3 regions of the Peribacillus sp. V2I11 genome follow, and region 3 is predicted to be linked to each of the others. Evidence: riboswitches for the same ligand, from Rfam matches in the RefSeq annotation. Region 3 holds a riboswitch; each other region holds the start of a gene.

Evidence for each region. A riboswitch is a leader RNA that binds a small molecule or an ion and turns the genes downstream of it on or off. The one in region 3 is predicted to bind S-adenosylmethionine.
Region 1: it holds a riboswitch for S-adenosylmethionine, as region 3 does, so the genes downstream of both, QFZ73_RS16415 (methionine ABC transporter ATP-binding protein) here and QFZ73_RS08565 (sugar ABC transporter substrate-binding protein) in region 3, are expected to answer to the same signal.
Region 2: it holds a riboswitch for S-adenosylmethionine, as region 3 does, so the genes downstream of both, QFZ73_RS15550 (ABC transporter permease) here and QFZ73_RS08565 (sugar ABC transporter substrate-binding protein) in region 3, are expected to answer to the same signal.

Annotation. Positions count from the first base shown of each region.
Region 1 covers NZ_JAUSYW010000001.1:3,363,717-3,366,998, reverse strand. Annotated here, with positions in the region: gene QFZ73_RS16420 (methionine ABC transporter permease) at 1-442, opposite strand, end outside; gene QFZ73_RS16415 (methionine ABC transporter ATP-binding protein) at 456-1,478, opposite strand; SAM riboswitch class I at 1,863-1,973, opposite strand; gene QFZ73_RS16410 (GNAT family N-acetyltransferase) at 2,115-2,588, opposite strand; gene QFZ73_RS16405 (nuclear transport factor 2 family protein) at 2,675-3,043, opposite strand; partial or broken gene QFZ73_RS16400 (hypothetical protein) at 3,100-3,282, opposite strand, start outside.
Region 2 covers NZ_JAUSYW010000001.1:3,194,696-3,197,977, reverse strand. Annotated here, with positions in the region: gene QFZ73_RS15555 (IS1182 family transposase) at 1-446, shown strand, start outside; SAM riboswitch class I at 1,800-1,910, shown strand; partial or broken gene QFZ73_RS15550 (ABC transporter permease) at 2,014-2,247, shown strand; gene QFZ73_RS15545 (MetQ/NlpA family ABC transporter substrate-binding protein) at 2,262-3,101, shown strand.
Region 3 covers NZ_JAUSYW010000001.1:1,786,921-1,790,202, forward strand. Annotated here, with positions in the region: gene QFZ73_RS08560 (sugar ABC transporter ATP-binding protein) at 1-230, opposite strand, end outside; gene QFZ73_RS08565 (sugar ABC transporter substrate-binding protein) at 287-1,399, opposite strand; SAM riboswitch class I at 1,516-1,621, opposite strand; gene QFZ73_RS08570 (GTPase domain-containing protein) at 1,717-3,282, opposite strand, start outside.

The sequences.
Region 1 (3,282 bases), 1.6 Mb from region 3:
TAAGGATCAACGAACTAAGTCCCTCGGGAATCAAAAAGCGATAAATGATTTGCCATGTCGTCGCCCCCATCGCCTGTGCTGCCTCGATGATGCCTTTGTCCACTTCCAACAGGGAGTTCTCCACAAGCCGGGCAATATAAGGAGCCGCGTAAAAGATTAGCGGAACAATGGCCGCATTCGTTCCGATCGCACTGCCGACAATCATTCTGGTAAACGGAATAAGTGCTACAAGCAAGATGATGAAAGGAACCGACCGTAATATATTGATGACGGGGTTCAATACATTGAAGATCCATTTATTCTCCAGGATGTGACCCTTTCTTGTAATGACAAGCAGGATGCCGAGCGGAAGCCCAATCAATCCGGAAAATACCAATGAGATGGCTACCATATAAAGTGTGTCACCGAAAGCTGTCGACAGCTGATCTGCCGTTATTTCCATTCCCCAAAGCGTATTACCCATTTATCTGCACCTCCTGGACGAGAATCCCCTCATCTTTAATATATTGATAAGCCTTGTCCACCTCATTTTTGTTCCCGGTCACTTCAATGATCAAATTCCCGAAAGGCGTTTCCTGGATTTCAGAAATATTGGCTGATAAAACACTTAAATGAACATCATATTTCTTCGAGATCGTTGAAAGTAAAGGAGTACCCGAAGTAGTCCCAATAAAATTAATTTTCCAAATAATCGGAATGTGGGACCCTATGCCTTTTAAGAAACTTTGTGGAATCTCATCATGTATGACCGTTCTCACGAAGTTTTTTGCAATATCCGTTTGCGGTTTGGCAAAAACTTCGAAAACCGAACCTTGTTCAACGACGCATCCGCCCTCCATGACCGCTACCTTATTGCAAATTTCCCTGATGACAGACATCTCATGAGTGATTAGCAGAATGGTAATATTGTATTCTTTATTAATTTTCTTTAAGAGCTGCAGAACTGCACTCGTTGTTTGTGGATCCAATGCAGATGTAGCTTCATCACACAATAAGATTGATGGATTGGTAGCCAATGCTCTTGCAATGCCGATCCGCTGCTTTTGACCGCCGGATAATTGTTCCGGATAACTCTTTGCTTTGCTTGATAAGCCAACGAACTCCAACAGCTCGGCTACCCGCTTTTTGATTTCTTTAGCCGGAGTTCCCGATAAAATCAGCGGCATGGCGATATTATCAAAAACGGTCTTTGAATTCAGCAAATTGAAATGCTGAAAGATCATCCCGATTTTTTTCTTTTCTGCCCGTAATTCCTTCGGGTTCAATTTGGTTAAATCCTTGCCCCCAACAATCACCTGTCCATCTGAAGGATGTTCAAGCAAATTGACCAACCTGATCAACGTACTCTTCCCGGCCCCGCTGTAACCGACTACACCGAATATATCCCCCTTTTCCACTGTCAAATTAATGCCCTTCAAAGCCTCAACAGTCTGTTTCTTTGTTTGATAAACCTTTTTAACATTTTGAAACTCAATCATCCAATCTCCCCCCATGCTGTTTATTTGTACGAATTCATTATCCAGAGAGAAGAGCTTTGCAAAGTTTCATAATGATAGGGTTAAATTCTGCGAAATTTACGAGTAACTGCGTGAAACTCACGAGTAACTACGCCAAACTCACGAGTAAATCTGCGAAACTCACGAGTAACTGCTCAAAGCTCACGAGTTTATGATCACAATTACGAGTACTGCTCGAATTTCACGAGCAATTGCGCGAAACTCATGAGTAACTGCACCCATTCTCCAAATAACCATATACATTTTGAATAAACAAAAGAGGCCTCTTCCGTCATCAGACAGAAGAGGCCTCTTTTAGACATAAAAAAGAGTAAACTCTTAAATTAATTATCTAAGGAAAGCTCCTTCTTATCTTTCAAACTTTCGTCCGTTGGAATTAGCACAGTATTTTTACAAAGTAAAAACCCGCTGCCGAGGTATCATAGGGCCAAGTCCCTCCACATCTCTTGATAAGAATTAACGTTATATTTAATTATGTCCTTCACTATATATTCAATTTTCTCTAAAGTCAACCATATATTTCATTGTTCTAAATATTTTCACAGTATAGTGAATTGACACTTTTTTAATTATATTAATATAATTTATACTTCTATTTCATAATGATTTGCTCATTCTCCATACAGGGTATTTTTCATTTTCTTCGCTTATCTTCAACATGCCTGAACTCGTATATAAACGAATCGCCCTTTGATTATCCGGAGAAACCCTTAAATGATATTCGGATACATTGAATTGCCTGAAAAAGTTTTCTGCGTAGCGAACCAATTCCTTGCCAAGGCCTTTACTCCGGAATTCGGGAATAAGATAAAATAGATTCACATAGCCGATTTCAGTTCCTTCATACTCCCGAATTTGAAGTTCCATTTGTCCAATCGGTTCTTGGTCCTTTTCAATGATCACTTGTCCATCCGGAAATTTGCGGACCCTTTCTTTCATTCTTTGCAGATATGTATTTTCATCTCCAAAACCATCTTCAGATCCAAAACTTACAACAAAAGAATCTTTCCTGAATTTAATGATAATATCTTTATCTTTGTCCGTATCAATGGTCCGAAAGATCAGCTTCATCCACCCCTATCATTTTAGTGAAATAGTTTTCAAATAGGTAAAACTCATTTCACTTACGATCTTTTATGATATTTCACTATCAGGGCTTAAAGAGGCCCTTTCGTTTTTGTGCCTTGATGAAAAAACATTTGCCATCTTCCATTCGTACATTTCCAGATTGAACTCCTTAGGGTATGTTCCACTTTATCTTCATCAAAAATCCGGTACGTGGTTAACACGGTATCATCAGACAATTGATGCATATCAAATTGACTTAGTGTCATTTTAACCGCTGCGGCCCCCTCTTGCCCCAAAAAATCGCTTTTAGACCATATGTTACCCGAACTGCCGAACTCGAAGAAATCATCTTTCAATAATGATGAAAGCTCTTTTGGAGATGTACGGACTTCAGATTTTAACAATTTCTCCTCCAGTTGATGCAAATGCTCCTTTAACACTGAAGATTCACTTTCCATTCATCTTGTCCTCCTTTTACCATTAACGGAAACAACCTTTCAGCACCTGTAATACCTCAATTGATGAACTTATGCAATTCATTAATCTCTATGTTAGTATGTCTTTTGAATGATTTTGGAAAACCTAAATTATAGCTATCATCTATTATTTCCTTAAATATTTCCAAATCATTTTTTTCAATAATATATCTAATTCCATAATGAGATTGGGCATATAACTCTTTATGTTTTCTTCTTTG
Region 2 (3,282 bases), 1.4 Mb from region 3:
AAGGATTTTTCCGCAAACAGGACTATGTATACGATGAACATTTTGATTGTTACCTTTGCCCTTCGGGCGAAACTTTAAAGTACTCAACAACAAATAAAGAGGGCTATCGCGAGTACAAATCGCCAAAACAAATTTGTACAACATGCTCATTTTTATCTCGGTGTACAGAAAGCAAAGACTGTCAAAAAGTGGTGACACGGCATATCTGGCAAACACATGTGGAAGAAGCAGATCATCTGCGTCATCATCAAGATGTAAAACCTATATATGCAAAACGTAAAGAAACGATTGAGCGTGTATTCGCAGATGCAAAAGAAAAGCATGGTATGCGTTGGACTACTTTAAGGGGACTTAAAAAATTGTCGATGCAGGCGATGCTTACTTTCGCTGCCATTAATTTAAAGAAGACGGCCAATTGGACATGGCGAGGTCCAAAAATGGCCTAACATAGTGGGCTCGTAGAGCCCCAATCTCTTAACTTTAGGCGAAAATTCAAAGGGAATTTCAAAAGGGGTTCAGAATTTTTTAATTTCGAACCCCTTTTGTCTACAAACTGAAAGCATTCAATATAGAATGCTTTTTAATTTTCTTGTTCAACTATCCTCCCCCTCTATAAAAATAAGCTGCCTTAAAGACAGCTCTGATCTTCAGCTGACGCCCCCGTTAACTTAAGACCATTCCTTCACAAACTCTTTTTCAACTTAGTAACGATTTACGAAACATTCATTAGAAATATACTTATTAATAAGATTGCCTAATAGGACGGATACGATAAAGGCAGGGAATTTAGTAAATTTGTACAAGCATGTTTTTCTTTTTCTCATATATATAGTAGAAAAAGGAGTGATAAATATGAAATTTTGTCAAAATATATTATGCCGTCATAATCCATTCTGCGGTCATAATCCATTCAGTTGCCATAAGTCATCCAGCTGCGATAAGTCATTCTGCTGCGATAAAGGAAAGGACAAGGGGCATAAACGAAAAACATTATCGTCAATCGGACAAGCATGTCAGACTCGAGGAGAAATAAGTGAGTTTTTAAGAACTTCTATCCTAGGTTCACTCATTAGATTTACTACAACCGCTGAACCATTTACACCTATATTTGCAGAGTTACGAAGTTTTGATGCTGTTACCGGACAAGTGATAGTTAATGACAGGGTAATGGGTAATCTTACTATTAACATCTCATCTATTTGTTCCGTTACAACTGTTTGTTCCGCTACACCGCAACGGATATTTAATGCTTAATAAGACTTTATAGTGGATTGAGAAAAAAATAAAAAACTTCCTAAATGGAGATGGGGGTCAGGAAGTTTTAAATTTCTACAAATCCTGGAATCCTTTCATATTCTTCTCCATTCCAAGTAGGATAAAAAAGACAATTAATTTAATTAATTGTCTTTTTGCTCTGTTGTTACTGTCATAAATGCACGGCCCCTTATATTTCGCGTGGGATCTCTACTGATAAATGGGAACAGTTAATGCTTTATTTTATTTAAAATATTTACTGAAACTAATTCACCTTTCTTAGAAAAACCATCTACTATAGTTCCATAAAACAAAAGATCTTATACGCTTGTCCGTTAGAATCAAGCATGTCGATGATTTAATTGAGGACCTGGAACAAGCAATCGCAAAGGCTACAGGAATAAAACATTTAATGAAATCATCCGTCAATTCACATTAATTGAACAATTTTGTGATTGACACTTCCATTTGGTCATGATAAGATCACTCTCGTACTATATTCACTCTGAATTTAAATTATTTCGTTTAATTGAATATAATGTTTACTCTTATCAAGAGAGGTGGAGGGACTGTGCCCTGTGAAGCCCGGCAACCGTCAGTTAATTAACTGAAATGGTGCCAATTCCTGCAAAGCAATGTGCTTTGGAAGATGAGAGAAAGGATTGTTTAACCAACCTTTCTACTCATGTGTAGAAAGGTTTTTTTGAGGAGAAAAAACTTTCCTTTCCCCTGTATACTTCGGACAAACTAACCTACTAAGAGCTGCGCCCAGCATTAATTTCAGGTCTTACAGTTACAACAATCGCTCTAGTTGGTTATACAGCTATTTCTGGGGTAATTGGTGCAGATGGTTTAGGTAATTTGTTATATCTTGAAGGGTTTCAGCGCAATAATAACGATATAACATTGGTAGCAACTGTATTAATTTTAGTCATTGCTTTTTTCATCCAATTTATAGGTGATATATTTACAACAAAAATAGATAAACGATAAGGGAGAAATGAATTATGAAAAAGTGGATATCAACTTTAGCAGTTTCCTCAGCATTAGTATTAGGTTTAGCAGCTTGCGGTACGTCTAACGGCGGATCAGATTCTTCAGACAAAGAAAAGAAAATCCTTGTGGGTGCATCAAACATTCCGCATGCTGAAATTTTAGAAGAGGCAAAGCCATTATTAAAGGAAAAGGGAATTGATTTAGAAATTAAAACATTCCAAGATTATATTATACCGAACACAGCGTTAGCTGATGAAGAGATTGATGCAAATTATTTCCAACACGTTCCATATCTTAAATCAGTGTTAAAAGAGAATCCAGACTATGACTTTGTAAATGCGGGTGCTATTCATATTGAGCCAATCGGTATTTACTCAAAAAAGTATGATAGCTTAAAAGATCTTCCAAAAAACGGTACAGTTATTATGCGTAATGCTGTAGCTGAACAAGGACGTATTCTATCTATTTTTGAAAAAGAAGGCGTTATTAAGCTAAAAGAAGGCCTCAATAAAACAGAAGCTACTATTAATGATATTGTAGATAATCCTAAAAACTTAACTTTTAATGCAGATATAGAAGGTGGCCTATTACCTCAAATTTATAATAACAACGAAGGTGATGCGGTTGTTATTAATGCTAACTATGCGTTAGATGCAGGGTTAGATCCGCTTAAAGATCCAATCGCTCTTGAATCGGGTGAAGATAATCCATATGGAAACATTATCACTGTACGTAAGGGTGATGAAAATAAAGAGACAGTAAAAGCGTTAGTAGAAGTACTTCACTCTAAAGAAATACAAGACTTCATTACTGAAAAATATAAAGGTGCAGTCATACCTGTATCTAAATAAAAAAACCACCCTTTCATGAACTATATCCCGAATAATGGACATTTCGAAAAAGGTCCCTTATTCGGGGTTTTTCTATGTCTATACACTAGAAAAGCAAAAAATTGGTTTACATAAAAGCAGCTTATTGGAAGCTACCAAAAAACTTAACGCGTAAATACTTAACTAAACTCAAAGCATAGAA
Region 3 (3,282 bases):
TGAGCCGCTTTTGGCGAGCGGATATCCCGCATCATCCCATCAATAAAAATGTCACCTGAATAATGGACATGGGCTCCCGATAAAACTTTCATTAACGTCGATTTCCCTGCTCCGTTTGCACCGACCAATGCGTGGGCTGTCCCTGATTGTACGGAAAAATCAACTTCACTCAGCGCCTTCACCCCCGGAAATTCAATCGAAATCTTCTTCATTTCTAGTTTCGTGCCCATGTCCATTCCCCCTTATTGAACAGACACTCCCTTCACTGGAAAGAGAGTGTCTCTTTTTACTTTTTATAATGATCTTTCAAAACCTTCATCCAATCTTCTTCAAATTCCGCCGATACACCCCAGCCATCGACAATACCAGACAGGTTTGCCATGTTTACCGCTTCTTTTGAAGCTTGGATTTGCTTTTGTGAAATAAGTGATGCCTCCAGGTCATATGTTTGCGGCGTTTCTTCGCCCGCTAATTTTTTTGCCAATATCCTCATATTCACTGCCCCGATCAACTTGGGATCGACTGCTGCCGTGTAGGACCACGAGCTATCAGCTGATTGGATTTCCTGGAGATCTGCATTAGATACATCAATTCCATATATCTTCACTTCATCTCTGCCCGCTTCTTTAATCGCCCGGGCTGCACCGATTGCAAAGGCATCCCATGTTGCGAAAATGGCATCCAATTTACCTTTAGGGTATTTATTCAGCATTGCTGCTACAGCATTTTGTGTCTGAACCGAAGTATCAGCAGATGCCACTCCGAACCTTTCGACTTCTTTAATCCCAGGATTTTCTTTTAATTTTTCCTGATAGACTGCATTTCTTCTTACCATTGGAGGAAAACCGTCCACCCAAAGATATGCAATTGCCGCTTCACCTTTCTGTTCTTTTATCAGTTTATCAAAAGCCAATGTTGCCAAAGCTTCATCATCTTGTGAAGTTAATGTTACGCCTTCTATTTTAGATAGATCGCTTATTGAATCGAATGTGACAACGCTTTTACCTGCATCAACCAACTTTTGAACGTCATTCACAGTTGCTGCATCATCACCATGGGAAATGATATAGCCGTCGTAATCTTCCTCCAAAGCTTGCGCTATCGCATCATGGAATTTAGCCGTATCACCATTTGCTGTATACGTATCCACTTGAAATCCCAGTGCTTCTCCTTCTTCTTTTGCCCCCGCCAGGTATTGGGCCGTATGATCATCACCGCCAATTTTACGGATCACTTTGATTCTGGCTCCATCCCCATCAGCAAATCTTTCCGGGACATTTTCAAATGATACTTTTTCTTCTTTCTTCGATTCTGTGGAACTCTGCCCAGTAGAGCAACCCGTTAAAAGCAAAGCCGAAGCGATGGCTGAAATGAATATCCCTTTAATAGACCTTCTCATCTTGTTTCCCTCCATATTTTCTTATTAGTCTTATCTGTTAAGTTGGTGTAAATCCCAAAATAAAAACCTCTCTAATTATAGAGAGGTTTAATCGGCTGTTTTGCAGACTTGTCCCTCTCTTATCTGTCAAAACATTTCTGTTTTGCAGGATTTAGCACCAATTCCTAATGGAACGGTTGCTGGGCATCTTAGGGCCAGTCCCTCCGCCACTCTTGATAAGAGATATATTGTGTTACGTTTTCGTAATTATCACTTTATAGGGATATAGTCGTAAAGTCAATAGATTTTTGAATATTTGAAATGTTCCCTGTCATTTTTCATTTTCTTTGAAGCTGGGCTAGACGCTTTTTCTCGATTTTTTCAAGCCTCTCCAACTGCCTTAATTTCACTTCGAACAAAGTGATCGGGTCACGGTAAACTTCCGGATTTTCTTTCATATGCTCCAATGCAGCCTGGTAGTCTTTTATTTCAGTCTGCGTTTGCTCTATCGTTTTTTGAAGTAAGGCAAATGAACTGCGATAGAAAAGTGAGATGTCCCGATCCAAAGATTTTTCAAACAATCCAAATTGGGTAAGGAAACGTTCCGTGATCATTTCGGCAACATCCAGGTAATCTTCACTTTCCAGGTATTTCTTATAACGATTGTACATATTGGCTTTATTTTGCGGTATTGCCCCAAACAGCTTCCCTGCTCCTTTAAGCAGCAATTGTGATGGAGTCCTGCGCAAAAGGATATTAACGTTTTCGATGCGGATACTGCTTGTCATCCGGTCGGCATCACGGCGCCAGTCATCCAATACCCTGAAGTCACCTGCCAGCGTAATCCGTTCTTCTTTGTATAATTCATTGAATCCGGCACTCATCTCATCCATAAACTGCTGGCTTTGTGAGAACTCCATTTGGGAACTGGCAATCCAGTCTTGAAGAGAACGGTAATATTGAGGCATGATCTTGTCAGAAATGAAGTTTTGAATCCGCTCATTCATTTCCTGGTTTAACTGTACATGGACCTGACTGAAATCACTGCTTTCCGTTAACGATTTAGAGCAATCCCTCAGTAATTCAGGAATTTTTGAATAAAGCTGATTTTTCACTTCGTCCTTAAGCGAACGATACGACCTTATGATATTTTCACTTTTTTCTTTTTCCAAATCAGCCAGTTGATTGACCGCCCCATTCAGTTTGACTTCCATCTGTTCATTCCAAGAGATGGAATGCTCGCATTTCCGCTCATTGGCTGCCCGTTTTTCTAATAGATAAGATAAAGTTTTACGAATGAATGCCAGGATTTTTTCAGATCTTCTTTCCTTCCAATTATCATCTTGATAATTCGATTGAAGGAAGGCTGAAAGGTCCTTCAATTGCTGCCTGCTGTCATAATGTTTTGAGAAAGCGAATACTTTCGCATTCGGGAAATATGCATTCACTTTATCCCATGTTTCGTCTTCCATCCGGACTGCGACCTGATCACTGTATATCGTATCCATTTTATTTAATAGGAAATGAATCGGCAGTTTCGGAGCCATCATTTGAATTTCCAATAACAGATCCCGTTCGCTGCCCGTGAAAGGCGCCCGGGCGTCAAGAACGAACATCAGGCCATCACTGCCATGTAAATAGGCTTGGAAATCGGATTCCACGCTTTTTTCCCCATTGAACCCCGGTGTATCCAGTAATCGCAGATGATTATTTCTTAGGTAGTCACTGATGATGGTCACATCGACAATAGTCCCGCGCTGGCGGCGTGTTTCATCCAAATCAGTTAGCTCCTCGACAACTTTGCTATCTGTATCTGTAATTTCAAGGATTTCCAAATCATCCCCGTCTTTGACACTGACTAGGGACGAATGATCTTCAGCGGCAATGCTTTCGCCAACGATTGA